2 regions of the Cobetia sp. PDI-12MA genome follow, and region 1 is predicted to be linked to the other one. Evidence: predicted binding sites of a transcription regulator. Region 1 holds the regulator's gene; the other holds the start of a gene.
The links. The regulator PhoB, encoded in region 1, activates phosphate uptake and scavenging genes when phosphate is short. The targets are predictions, from matches to a motif close to TGTCATANNNNTGTCANA.

Region 1 (7,167 bases):
GCAGCGGCTGGACATACATGGCATTGACGCCCTCGACACTGACGCAATCGCCCAGCGCCCAGATATACGGCTGGGAGGTGGCCAGGTGGCGGTCGACACGGATGCCATCGCCGCCGGCACTCAGACCCGCGGCCTGCGCCAGACGAATGCGCGGCGCCAAGCCGGTCGCCAGCAGAACCACGGAGCCCGTCAGGCGACGACCGCTCTGCAGGCGCACCTCGACTGGCGCAGCCTGGCGCTCGGCCTCCTCGCCTGAGCTGGCGGCGATGGTCTCGACCATCTCGCCCTGGCGACGCGTCACACCGAGCCCATCCAGCGCCGCACCCAGACGCTGCCCCAGTGCTTGCGGCAGCAATCCATCCAGCGGAGTTTCCTCCGGCGCGACCAAGGTGACGCGGTGGCCGGCCGCCGTCAGATCATTGGCGTATTCACAGCCGACCAGTCCGGCACCGACAATCACCACATGCCCGTCTTCTCCGCGCTCGCGGGCCCTCGCCAGCGTCGCGCAGAAGGCCGCATAGTCATCGAGGTCATTGATGCTCTGCACGCGTGAGGCCACTTCCGCGGCGACGGGGAAGGGACGACGCGGCGCCGCGCCGAGTGCCAGCACCAGCTCGTCATAGGCCAGACACTCCTCGCCCAGCCATAGCTGGCGGGCATCACCGTCGATGGCAGTGACGCGTTGATGGGTACGCAGCTCGGCATTCAGCTCGTCTGCCAGCGCCACCGGCGCCTGACGCGACAGGTCGGTGGCCGACATCTTCTTGGCGAAGGCGGTGGACAGCATCGGCTTGGCATAATCGTGGCCACTGTCCTGGCTGATGAGGATCAGCCGGCTATCCTTGTCACGCGCACGCAGCGCGCGCGCCAGACCAATGCCCGCCATGCCGGTACCAATGATGACAAGGGTGCGAGGGTCGCGCATGGCACCATCTCCTGAGATCGATCCGAGGGAAGCGCTGATGAAAGAGCGCCAGCAGCGTCCGTCATGAACGCCGATGAATGCGCCCAGCATACCAGCCCGCCTGCAGTGCAGGCATGCCTGAGCGGGAGGCCTTGCCGCTCGGCCATGCTAGACTCGCCATTTCGTCATCCTGACAGGGAATTCACCGTGGTCCGATGCCCAGCAGGCGAGCCTCATCGCGCAGCGCTCACGCCACAGACCTCCACCTGTGAGGCACCTCATTCGTCAGCCGAGAACCCGTACCAACCTGTGCCTCGCTGGCCTTCGCCCACGCGCGCCGTACCCACGGCTTCGGCGGCGGTGCGCCGTCATTGGCAGCCGGCTGCCGCGCTGCAGGGTGTCATGCCGGCCGGCTGGTGGGCGTGGCTCTCCTCGACGGACTCGCTGACACAGCGCCTTGCCAGCGCCATGCAGCAGCAGGATGAACGCGCAGGTCAGCCCATCCAGGGCCTGCGCGTGCGCCTGCTGCTTCAGGACACCGGCCCCGCGCGGCTTGATGAAGCACGCCTGCTGGGCATCGGCCCACGCCGGCATGTCTGGCGACGCGAAGTGGCGCTCTGTCATGGCGATACGCCATGGGTGATCGCACGCTCGCTGGCGGCGCTGGACCTGGCCCACGGTCATCGCCTCTCGACGCTGGGCGAGCGCTCGCTGGGCCATTGGCTGTTTCGCCAGCCCGACCTGATACGCAGCGCCATCGATATCAGCCGCGCCCCGCTGGTGCTTTCGAGCTCCAGGCCGCTGGCCCGCACCACCAGCCTGTGGATGCGCCGCTCGATGTTCTCGCATGGTCGCTTCAAGGTGCTGGTGCAGGAGGGCTTCACGCCAGCCTTCCAGCACGCGCTGCAACTGACCTGAGCCGTGCGGCCGACTGGCCTCGTTTCCCTCTCTTCCCTTGCCCACTACCACCCGCCCAGGAGCCCCGATGACCGCGTCATCCACTTCCGCCGCTTCGCGTCCTTCCAGACTGGCCGACTACCTCGCCCTGACACGGCTGGACCGCCCCATCGGCACCTGGCTGCTGATGTGGCCGACCCTATGGGCACTGTGGCTGGCGGCAGATGGCATCCCCGAGCGCACGACCCTGCTGATCTTCATCGCCGGGGTCTACCTGATGCGCGCCGCCGGCTGCGTGATCAACGACTACGCCGATCGGCATTGGGACAAGCATGTCGAGCGCACGCGTGACCGACCGCTGACCTCGGGCCGCATCTCGGAGCGCGAGGCGCTGACACTGTTCGGGGGGCTGGTCGCGGCCGCCTTCGTGCTGGTGTGCTTCACCAACCTGACCACGGTGCTGCTGTCGATCGTCGCCGTGCTGTTGGCAGCCAGCTACCCATTCATGAAGCGCTTCCATCATCTGCCCCAGGTAGTGCTGGGCGCCGCCTTCGGCTGGGCGATTCCGATGGCCTTCGCCGCGACGCTGGAGGAGGTGCCGACCTACGGCTGGTGGCTGTTCGCGGCCAACCTGATGTGGACGGTGGCCTACGACACCGCCTATGCGATGGTCGATCGCAACGACGACCTCAAGGTGGGCATCAAGTCCACCGCCGTGCTGTTCGGGCGTGCCGACAAGCTGATGATCGGCCTGTTGCAGCTGGGCATGCTGGTGGTGTTGATCGGCATCGGCCTGCAGCTGGCGCTGGGCATCTTCTACTGGCTGGGGCTGGCTGCCGCCGCCGTCACCTTCGTCTGGCAGCAACGTCTGATCCGTGAGCGTGAGCGTGCGCCCTGCTTCCAGGCGTTCCTCAACAATCATTGGACGGGGCTGCTGATCTTCGCCGGTATCGCCCTGGCGACCTGGCCGATGAGCTGACTCCTGCATAAATATTCGCATTATTTAATTTAAAGCTATCCCTGCCCCCGGTTGCTCCCCAGCCCACGATTCATGCCTGCCTGCCGCGCCTCCAAGGCGGCTGGCAGGCTTGCGTGCAAGCTGCCATGCTGGCAGTTGTCATCTGGTTGTCATATAAGCGGGTTGTAATCGTCATCGACTTGTCATTCTGGCGCGTGCGCCGACTGCTGCATGGGATCTAGCGATGAGCTCCAAGACCGTACTGATTGTCGACGATGAATCCTCGATTCGCGAGATGATCGCCGTCGCCCTCGAAATGGCGGATTACCGCGTGCTGGAGGCAGACAATGCCCAGGACGCCCACGCCATCGTCGTCGATGAAAAGCCCGATCTGCTGTTGCTGGACTGGATGATGCCGGGCACCAGTGGCCTGGAGCTCGCGCGGCGTCTCAAGCGAGACGAGACCACCTCGGAACTGCCGATCATCCTGTTGACCGCCAAGGGCGAGGAAGACAACAAGATTCAAGGCCTGGAAGCCGGTGCCGACGACTACATCACCAAGCCCTTCTCGCCACGCGAGCTGGTCGCCCGTCTCAAGGCCGTGCTGCGTCGCACCACCCCCAAGGGGGTCGAGGAGGCAGTGGAAGTCGAAGGCTTGATGCTCGACCCGGCCAGCCACCGCGTCACCGCCCACGGCAACTCACTGGATGTCGGCCCGACCGAATATCGCCTGCTGCAGTTCTTCATGACGCATCAGGAGCGTGCCTACACCCGCAGCCAGCTACTCGACCAGGTATGGGGGGGTAACGTCTATGTCGAGGAGCGCACCGTGGACGTGCACATCCGCCGCCTGCGCAAGGCGCTGGGCACAGGCCATCAGCATCTGATCCAGACCGTCCGTGGCACCGGTTACCGCTTCAGCGCTCAGGCCTGAGGGATTCATGCGCTATTGGACCAACGAGCTATGGCGCCTCGGCTACCTTGCCGGTGGCTTCGGCCTGATCGGTGGCCTGCTGGGCCATCTGGGCTGGGGCCTGGCGCTGGGTCTGGCGCTGTATCTGTTCGTCCATCTCAAGCACTTGAAGAGCCTCTATACCTGGCTGATCACCAATCCCCATGAAGAGCCACCGCCCGGCGATGGCGTGTGGGGAGACCTGCTCGATCGTCTCTACCGCTATCAGAAGGGCCAGCGTCAGACTCAGGAGCGACTGCGCAGCATCCTCAACCGTATCCAGGAATCCTCCGAGGCCATGCGCGACGGCCTGGTGATGCTGGACAACCACGGTGACATGGAATGGTGGAACAGCGCTGCCGAGCAGCTGGTCGGTCTCAAGGCCAGCCACGACCGCGGCCAGCACATCACCAACTATCTGCGTGACCCCGCCTTCATCGACTACTTCAATCGGCTGGCCTACCGCGAGCCGCTGACGCTGCAGTCGCCGCTGTCTGACAACCTGACGCTGCAGATTTCCATCACCCTGTTCGGTGACAACGAACGTCTGGTCATGCTGCGTGACGTCACCCGCCTCTATCGCCTGGAAGAGATGCGCCGCGACTTCGTGGCCAATGTCTCCCATGAACTGCGCACGCCGCTGACGGTACTGGCCGGCTATCTCGAGACCTACTCCGATTACGCCGATGACCTGCCACCGCGCTGGCAGCGTGGGCTGGGCCAGATGAAGAGCCAGACCGACCGCATGCAGCACCTGGTCGAGGACCTGCTGACCCTGTCACGCCTGGAAACCGACGAGCTGTCCGACAACGGCCGCTGCATCGACATGAGTGCCCTGCTCGGCCATATCCGCGACGACGCCGAAGGCCTGTCCCAGGGACGCCACACCTTCTCCATCGAGGCCGATGCCAGCCTGTCACTACGCGGTGAGGAGCAGGAACTGCGCAGCGCGATCTCGAATCTGGTCTTCAATGCGGTGCGCTACACTCCCGAAGACTGCCATATCACCCTGCGCTGGAAGGCGGATGACCAGGGCCTGCTGGTCGAGGTGGAAGATGACGGGGATGGCATCGACCCGGTCCACCTGCCGCGTCTGACCGAGCGCTTCTACCGCATCGACAAGGGCCGCAGCACCGCCACGGGAGGCACCGGTCTGGGGCTTGCCATCGTCAAGCATGTGCTGATTCGCCATCAGGGCCATCTGGAGATCGACAGCCACCCCGGCGAGGGTGCGCGCTTCCGCTGTCACTTCCCCGACGAGCGCGCCTGTCAGACGAGCGCTCCCCGGACCAGCAGTGCGCTAGCCCGGTGATGTGCTGACTCCGTGATGAGCTGAGCCGGAGGCCAGCCCAACGCGGAACACCCCGCAGCCACCTCGAAAGGAGGCGACTGCGGGGCGTTTCTTTTGGTCCGCCAGACGACGCTGCGGCTACCTCAACGACAAACCAGTACAGCGATGAACCAGCTGCGACAGGCTGTCTCAACGACGCGGCGCCGGCAACTGACGGTAGTGGCTCTGCCACATCAGTACCGCCCCGGCGACAGCGCCCGGAATGAACAGCAGATTGGCCAGAGGCACCAGCGTCATGACGAACACCGCGGCGCCGAAGGTCAGTGAGGGCCACCAGCGCGCCTTGAGGCGCTGCTTCATGTCACCGAAGCTGACCTGATGGTTGTCCATCGGGTAGTCGAGGTACTGGATCGACATGCTCCAGGCCGAGAACAGCCCCCACAACAGCGGCGAGAGCAGGTTCAGACCCGGGATGAAACCGATGATGAACAGCGCGATCATGCGCGGGATGAAATAGCCCAGCTTGGCCATTTCACGTCCCAGCGAGTCGACGCCGATCTTCATCAGCCCACGGTCATCGTCAATCAGTGTGCCATCCAGGCGATGCTCGACCTTCTCGGCCAGAATGCCGTAGAAGGGCGCGGCGATCAGGTTGGTCACCAGGCTGAAGGTGAAGAACACCACCAGCAACAGACTCACCACCAGCAGCGGCCAGATCAACCAGCTGAGCCAGTCCAGCCAGGCCGGCACCTTGAGCATCCAGTAATCGATCCAGCCACCGAACTGGTTGAACAACACCCACAGCGTGATGCTGTAGAGCACCAGGTTGATCGCCAGCGGTACGAATACGAAGCGGCGCAGCCCCGGGGTATAGACCATACGGGTCCCGCGGACCAGCGCCGATACGGCATCAATCATGCGACGTCCTCGTCATCTCAAAAGAACCGGCCAGCCAGCAGACTGACCGGAGCCACACCCTAGCACTCCCGCCTGCGCAGCGCAGCTGTCGGCCGCATGAGACTGCTCGCGCTCCCATGACGCAATCGCCCCGCGGCCTGCCGATGGGCAGGTGCGGGGCGAAGCATCGTGCAGAAGTCTGCGGGCGTTGCGTCACACCCGGGAGTTCAGCTCACTTCTTGTCCAGGTCCTGCGGCTTCAGGTCATGGGTGTCGGTATGACGCACGTCCACGCCCTTGACCAGGAAGATGACGTACTCGGCCAGGTTGTCGGCGTGGTCACCGATACGCTCCAGCGCACGCAGAATCCACATCACATTGAGCACCGGCGTGATCTGGCGCGCGTCTTCCATCATGAAGGTCATCAGCGAGCGCATGGCACTTTGATATTCCAGATCCACCGAGGCATCTTCACGCAGTACCTTGAGGGCAAGGTCGGTATCGAAGCGCGCAAAGGCCGTCAGGGAGTCACGCACCATGCTGCGCACGTGCTGGCTGAGGTGTCGCACCTCGACCATGCCGCGCGGGCTCTGGCCGTTCTCGACCAGCGAGATGGCGTTGCGTGCGATCTTGCTCGATTCATCACCGATACGCTCGAGATCGGAGGTGGCGCGGATGACGGCCAGCACCAGACGCAGGTCGGAGGCCGCCGGCTGACGGCGGGCCAGCACCCGGGTGCACTCGTCATCGATCTTGAGCTGCATGTCGTTGACAGCCTTGTCGTTGTCGCGCACCCGTGTGGCGGTCTCACTGTCGCCTTCCAGCAATGCCGTGACGGCATCCTGCAGCTGCTTCTCTACCAGTCCGCCCATGGCCAGCAGGTGTGTCTTCAGTGCATCCAGCTCGTGATTGAACTGCTCTGAGATATGCTTGCCGTGCGAATCGCTGGTGATATCCATTTCCCTCTCCCGGAAAGTCGCCCACCGAGTCAGGGGGCGTGACATGAATGACGTGACAAGTATGGCCCACTGCTGACTGACACAGCGGGCTCCCCCTCAGCATGCCGACACTTGATTGCAGTTATGTTTCACCCATGACTCAAAGGCGCTATCTGGCCTACATCGTCAGCAATATCAGGGCGAAAAGGCTACCTGGCTGCACGTTCGCGCATGAGCGCGCTAACCGAAACGCCCCGTGATGTAGTCTTCGGTCTGGCGGCGGCGCGGGTTGGTGAACAGCTGATCGGTCGGGGCGAATTCCACCAGGCGG
Region 2 (7,167 bases), 240 kb from region 1:
TGGAAACGCAACTGCACTTCCTCGCCCAACAGGCGGGACACGCAATCCACGTACGCCTGGCCGGCATCGCTCTTCTGGTCATGCGTGACCGGCACACCCTGGTTGGACGCGCGCAGCACGGCGTCGGACTCCGGAATCAGGCCGATCAGCGGGATCGACAGGATTTCCTGGATATCGGTCAGGTTGAGCATGTCTCCGCCGGTGACGCGTGCCGGATGGTAACGGGTGATCAGCAGGTGTTCACGCACCGGGGTGTCGCCATTCTCGGCACGACGCGTCTTGGAAGACAGCAGGCCGATGATGCGGTCGGAGTCACGTACCGAACTGACTTCCGGGTTGGTCACCACCACGGCCTCGTCAGCGAAGTACATCGCCAGCTGGGCACCGCGCTCGATACCGGCCGGCGAGTCACAGATGACGTAATCGAACTCCTCGCGCAGCGCGTCGAGCACCTTCTCGACGCCTTCCAGCGTCAGCGCATCCTTGTCACGGGTCTGGGAAGCCGGAAGGATGTGCAGATTGTCGATGCGCTTGTCGCGGATCAGAGCCTGCTTGAGATTGGCTTCGCCCTGGATGACGTTGACCAGGTCATAGACCACACGGCGCTCACAGCCCATGACCAGGTCCAGGTTACGCAGGCCCACATCGAAATCGATCACTACGGTCTTGTTGCCGCGCAAAGCCAGTCCGGTGGCAATGGCGGCGGCGCTGGTCGTCTTGCCGACGCCGCCCTTGCCTGACGTCACTACGATAATCTTGGCCAAAGGTATCTTCCTTGCTGAGAGTCCCTCGCCGAGCGAGGATCACCTGTAAATATTGGATATCGTTCAGAACACAGTGCTGAGATCAGCCGAGTCGTGCGATACAGAGTTGATCGTGTTCAAGCACGACTTCGACATTGGCACCCAGCAGGCGATTGTCGATGTCATCGAGCCGCTTGTAGGTTCCGGCCACCGAGAGCAGCTCGGCGTGCAGTTCCTTGCAATAGATGCTGGCGTTGCGATCGCCATGGATACCCGCCAGCGCGCGGCCCCGCAGAGCGCCATAGATATGCACGCTGCCGGCGGCCAGGATCTCGGCACCGGCATTGACCGCGCCGATGATGACCAGATCGCCCTCCGGTGCGCTGACCTGCTGGCCCGAGCGCACCGTGCCGCGATACACCTTGCTGGCGTGGGCCGGCTCCGCTTTCTCGGCCGCGCTGTCCGTGACTGTCTCGGCAGGTTCGGCGATCGGCTCAGCGGCCACCGGCGGCACGGACTCGAGGGAGCGCCCGCGATTCTCCTGCGGCGGGAACCACCCCAGCCCCAGCGCCCAGGCGGACTGGCGCACCGGGTCTCCACCGCCACGCACCGCGACCGGCAACAGCTTGTGGCCACGGCAGACGGCACAGATGCGCTCCAGCGCCAGATGCGGCTCGTCGAGCTTCTCGACGCTCAGCACCACCGGCGTATGTTGAAAGAAGGCCGGCGACTGGCTGAGCTTGCTCGCCAGCTGAGCACGGATCTGCTCCGGATCACCGCTGACCAGCTCCATGACCGTCATCGGCAGCATGCCGCCCTTGAAGGTGAAGGCCTGAGGGGCCCTGTCCGTACTGAGACTCATGACCTGACTCCGGTTGCGTAAGGAGTGTCGAAGCCCTCCGACACTCTTGATGATGCACGTACTGTTCACGGCATCCTCAAGGCGGCCCTCGAATAAAAAGGCCACCTGAATAACATAGCTCGCCGTCGCACACGGCACAGCGACTGCTTGATAGGCGCCGAGCATGAATGACAGACACTGAATGGCATAGCGGTAACGTACAAAACTATGTGAGCGAACACAGTGCTGCAACTGATGATACGGCCAGCAGCAGGCACTGTCAGGTGTCGCGTGCCTACGACGTGGCTCCCTTGCCGACCTGTCACCCGCCGCCGCTCGCCCCGCACGCCGCCGCGCGCATGCAATAAGGCACATCGATCGACATGCGATACCACACAACGGGGGGTTGTGACTGGTAAGATAGCGGGGTGACGAAATTCATGCGCCGTCACTCCGCCCACTCCGTCGTGCCCACCCGATGGCACCCGCCGAGTGTGCGGCCAATTGTTGCGCCCCTCTATTTTTTGCCTGGATAACCGCTCTCACATGACCGGACTGCTCTCCCGCCTCACTGGCCGCCTGTTCACTCCTCGCTGGCAACACGCCAACCCTGCCATTCGCTCCGCTGCCACTGACCAGCTTGATCCGGAGATTCCAGACCAGCGCAAGATCCTGGAGACCCTGATTCTCGAAGATGACGCCCTGGAGGTGCGCCATGCCGCCCTGACGCGCATGCAATCTCCCGAACGTCTGCTGCCGCTGCTCGACCGCGCCGATGGTCTGGTACGCGAGCGCCTGATCGAACTGTTGAGCGGCGGCCAGGATGCGCCCTCACTGTTGAGCCGTGAACAGCTGGTCGCGCGCCTGGAAGATCGCGAACTGCTCTCCGCCGTGGCGTCCCGTGGCGACAACCAGCAACTGCGTCTGACCGCACTGAGCCGACTGGAAGATGAAGAGACGCTGATCCATCAGGCCTGCCACAACACCATCGCCGCCGTGCGCCATGCTGCTGCCGCCCGCATTACCAGCCAGGCCGGCCTCGAGCGTCTGGTGCGTGATGCCAAGCGGGACCGTCACGTGCAGCGTCAGGCGCGCGACACCCTCGCCCAGCGCCGTGCCGATGCCCAGCAGGCCGACGCGCTGGCCGCCAGCCGCGACAACCTGCTGCGCCAGATGGAGAAGCTGCCGCGTCAGGCCTGGGAAGACAGCGTGCCCTCGCGCTACCGCTCGCTGCTGCGCGAGTGGGAGCGTCTGCCGGCCGCGGACTACGAGATTCAACAGCGCTTCGAAGAGGCACGCCAGCAGGCGCACAAGGTCATCAGCGACCATGAGGCCCGCGAGGAAGCCATTCGTGCCCATGAACGCCTGAGCGCCAACCTCAACACGCACCTGGAAGAGATTCTCAGCGCCGTGGACCAGGCGCGGGCAGACCTCTACAGCCGCGACTGCGTCAATGATCACGACTTCGCCAGCCTGCAGGCCCAACGCCGACTGCAGGGAGAGCGCTGGCGCGAGCTGACCGACCAGTTCTCGGCCCCGGCCGAACTGCTCGAACGTCAGCAGCGCCTGCAACAGCAGCTGCAGGATGCCCTCGATGCCTGGCATCGCCATCAGCTGTGCCAGGGCGAGTTGGATGCCGCGCTGGTCGACAATGACATCGACCAGCTGCGTCGTCTGGAAAGCGAGGTGGCCTGGCCTGCGGGTCTGCCGCAGACCGCCAGCCTGAGCGCGGTGCGTCAGGCGATCAACGCGGCGCAGCCGGAAGAACCGGCAGAGGCAGCGCAAGAGCAGGACGCGCTCGATGAAAGCCCTGCACAAGACACAGAGTCAGCTGACGCCTCCCGCGAGGGCGACGGCACTGCGCGCAAGGCGAGCCTGGATCTGGACGCACTGGATGCCGAACTGGCACGCCTGGAAGCGGATCTCGATGCCGGCAAGCTAAAGCCGGCCAGTCGCCTGCATCGCTCACTGCGCGATCGCACCGAAGGCCAGCTCGACAATGCCCGCCAGACACGCCTGCGCCAGCTCGGCGCGCGTGTCGCCGAACTCCGTGACTGGCAGAACTTCGTCGCGGCGCCCAAGCGCGAGCAGCTTCTCGAGGCCATCACCACCCTGAGCGAGCGCGATGACATCAGCGATGAGCAGCGCGACCGCCAGCACCAGCAGCTGATTCAGCAATGGCGCGAGCTAGGTGATGCGGCCGCCAGCCGCGATGCCAGCCAGGCGTTCCGCACCGCCTCTGACGCCATCAAGCTGCGCCTGCGGGATTACCGCGAATCGCGCAAGCAGCTGCGTGAACTCAACCTGGCCATGCGTGAAGCGCTCTGCGAGCAGCTTGAATCGCTCAACGGTAACGCCATGGACGATGCCGACCCCGACTCCCTGCGCCAGATTCGCGATCGCGCCCGTGAGGAATGGCGTCGCCACACGCCGGTGCCCGCAGGCCCCGGTCGCCAGCTGTCACACCGCTTCGGCGAGGCGCTGACGGCACTGCAGGGGCTGATCGACAGCCGCGCGGGTCAGATCGCCGCCGCCAAGCAGGCTCTGGTCGAGGCCGTCGAGGCGCTGGCCAATGAGGACACGCCGGCACGTGCCCGCGCCGAACAGGCCAAGGCCCTGCAGAGTCGCTGGCGCGAGATGGGCCGCGCGCCAAAGGGCGAAGAACAACGCCTGTGGGCCGCCTTCCGCGCGGCGTGCGACCGTATCTTCGCCGCACGCGATCAGGACCGCGAAGACCGCGACAGCCGCGAGCAGGCACGCCTGGATCAGTGGCAGGCGTTGATCGAGCGCCTCGACAGCTGGGAGCCGGAGACGCTGGAAGACGCCGCCCTGCTTGATGACGCCCTGAAGGAAGCCGACACCCTCGGCCCGCTACCGCGCGGCAAGCGGGGCGACGGCATGCGTCGTCGCTGGACCGGCATTCTCAAGCGTCGCGAGCAGCGTCTGGACGAACTGCACGCTCTGCAATTGCGCGAGGAATGGCAGCAATGGCGTGACCTGCTCGAACAGCACGCCGTGGCGGATGCCAGCGCGCGTAACGGCGACGTGCAGGATGTCGAGCTGCCGAACACCTCGGCCTTCGACGACAACAGCCGCCAGGCCAATGCGGCGCGCAACCAGATGCGTCAGGCCCTGCCGAGCAACTGCAGCGCCGCCAACGAGCGCCTGGCCGAGCTGCGTGTTCACCTGGCCATTCTGTTCGAGGCCCCGCTGGGCAGCGAAGATGAGTCACGCCGCCTGACCGTGCAGGTCGCGCGCATCAACCAGCAGCTGGGTGAGCGCATGGAGCGTGAAGAAGAGCTGGATGAGGTGCTGGATGCGCTGCTCGCCAACGGGCCGCTGGACTGGGACGCCTGGCAGACCGAACTGCCGCGCTTCGATGCGCTGTTCAATCACTGAGTCAGCACGCCTGAAGCGCTGACGTCTGAACCTGTGATGATGCACTCGCAAGACTGAAACCATGGCAACGGAAAGCCCCCGCCTCTGTCGAGACGGGGGCTTTTTCATTCTCTCGCCAGGCGGAGCCGAGTGCCGACCCTGCACTGGCTCACTCCAGCGCAGAGCATCAGCCCATGAACTGGCCGCCATTGATATCCAGGTTGGCACCGGTGATGAAGCCGGATTTCTCGTCGGCCAGGAAGGCGACCGCACGCGCGATCTCATCCGGCTGACCATAACGCTTGACCGGGATGGTCTCGCGGATTGATTCACGGATCTCTTCGGGGATCTTCATGATCATGTCGGTGGCGATGTAGCCCGGCGACAGGGTGTTGACGGTAATGCCCTTGGTCGCGGTTTCCTGCGCCAGCGCCATGGTCAGACCATGCATGCCCGCCTTGGCGGCCGAGTAGTTGACCTGGCCGAACTGGCCCTTGCGGCCATTGATGGAGGAGATGTTCACGATGCGGCCGTACTTGTGCTCCAGCATGTCATTGATGACGGCACGGCAGGTGTTGAAGACGCTGTCGAGGTTGCAGTTGATGACTTCGCGCCACTGCTCATAGCTCATCTTGCGCATGGAGGTATCACGCGTGATGCCAGCGCAGTTGACCAGAACCGCGATCGGACCGAAGCGCTCGCGGATTTCGTTGACGCCTGCCTGACAGGCTTCGAAGTTGTCCAGCTCGATGCCGGACAGTGCGATGTTCTCGAACCCGGCAGCGCGCTGCTCCGATAGCCACCCCTCTGCCTTTTCCTTGTTCCTGTAACCCGCAATTACCTGATACCCCTGGTTCGCCAGCTCGCGGCAGATGGCGGAACCAATGCCACCGGTACCACCGGTAACCCATGCGACGGGTGCTGTTTGTGTCATCTTATTGTGTCTCCCTAATCCTGGAACGTCCTGTGTCCTTGGCTTGGGCACAGCTTGACAAATCTGCGGACACCCCCGCCCTGAGAAAACGAGAATGCCTGCAACGACAACAATGACCCGTGTCTCTAACAGCCTGATGACAATCGTGCACTCTGTGACGCCTGCCATCCGCCTGTGCGAGGCGCGTCACTCTCAGTATGGACAGGATGCAGCGGGAATGTATGTAGCAGATCTCTCACACGAGATGCCGATAATCGCTCGAGATGCGTAGACGGGTTGGTGACGACTCACCGGGCACGAGAAGTTTGCGTCAATTACGGGATAACGGTTGACGCAGCACTGTATATCCTTATACTACGCCCCACGTTGATGCGGGGTGGAGCAGTCTGGTAGCTCGTCGGGCTCATAACCCGAAGGTCATCGGTTCAAATCCGGTCCCCGCTACCACTGACAAGTCGTTGCCTATCAAGGTGATTGCCAGTCAGACACCAACGTGATGTTGCGGGATGGAGCAGTCTGGTAGCTCGTCGGGCTCATAACCCGAAGGTCATCGGTTCAAATCCGGTTCCCGCTACCAACTTCTGATGCGTCAGAGTTGGAGCAAAGGCAGTACCCAGTGTTGCGGGGTGGAGCAGTCTGGTAGCTCGTCGGGCTCATAACCCGAAGGTCATCGGTTCAAATCCGGTCCCCGCTACCAAGAATTCGAAAGGCCTGATGCCATGCATCAGGCCTTTTTCGTATGCGTGAAATTCCTGTGCGAGGATATCGCTGAGGCCAGCGCCCGGACCTCGCCTGTCCCTTTCTCAACGCCCATCGCCTTCACACTCATCACGTAAGCCCCAAGGGAGTGCCGCATGCGCCACTGGCTGATCAAGACCGAACCCGATGCCTTCTCGCTGGATGACCTGCGCCGCGAATCACCGGCGCTATGGGATGGCGTTCGCAACTATCAGGCGCGCAACTTCCTGCGCGAGATGCAGCTCGGTGATGTCGTGCTCATCCAGCACTCCAGCTGCAAGGTACCTGCAGTGGTCGGGCTTGCCATCGTCAGCGAACTCGCCCTGCCCGACCCGACGGCCAGTGACCCCGAGCACAAGGGCTTCGACCCACGTCAGGTGGCGGATATCGATGCCGGCAAGCCTCCGCGCTGGGTCGCCCCGCGCCTGAGCTACCTTCGCCCGCTGCGCAACTCCCTGCCCATCGCGCGCCTGAAGGCCCGGCCCGAGCTGGCGGATAGCCACCTGGTGCGCCGCGCACGCCTGTCCGTGATG

Region 2: a site for PhoB is predicted at 6,021-6,038, ahead of phbB (acetoacetyl-CoA reductase). Genes of this name have one in related genera too.

What each region holds. Positions count from the first base shown of each region.
Region 1 is NZ_CM183351.1:3,962,102-3,969,268, forward strand. It holds gene AC5WNI_RS16785 (NAD(P)/FAD-dependent oxidoreductase) at 1-925, opposite strand, end outside; gene AC5WNI_RS16790 (chorismate--pyruvate lyase family protein) at 1,214-1,822, shown strand; gene ubiA (4-hydroxybenzoate octaprenyltransferase) at 1,890-2,780, shown strand; gene phoB (phosphate regulon transcriptional regulator PhoB) at 3,004-3,693, shown strand; gene phoR (phosphate regulon sensor histidine kinase PhoR) at 3,701-5,023, shown strand; gene cysZ (sulfate transporter CysZ) at 5,192-5,920, opposite strand; gene phoU (phosphate signaling complex protein PhoU) at 6,132-6,857, opposite strand; gene pstB (phosphate ABC transporter ATP-binding protein PstB) at 7,077-7,167, opposite strand, start outside.
Region 2 is NZ_CM183351.1:3,726,818-3,733,984, forward strand. It holds gene minD (septum site-determining protein MinD) at 1-764, opposite strand, end outside; gene minC (septum site-determining protein MinC) at 847-1,605, opposite strand; gene AC5WNI_RS15725 (DUF349 domain-containing protein) at 2,131-4,983, shown strand; gene phbB (acetoacetyl-CoA reductase) at 5,150-5,896, opposite strand; tRNA gene AC5WNI_RS15735 (tRNA-Met) at 6,267-6,343, shown strand; tRNA gene AC5WNI_RS15740 (tRNA-Met) at 6,397-6,473, shown strand; tRNA gene AC5WNI_RS15745 (tRNA-Met) at 6,517-6,593, shown strand; gene AC5WNI_RS15750 (EVE domain-containing protein) at 6,751-7,167, shown strand, end outside.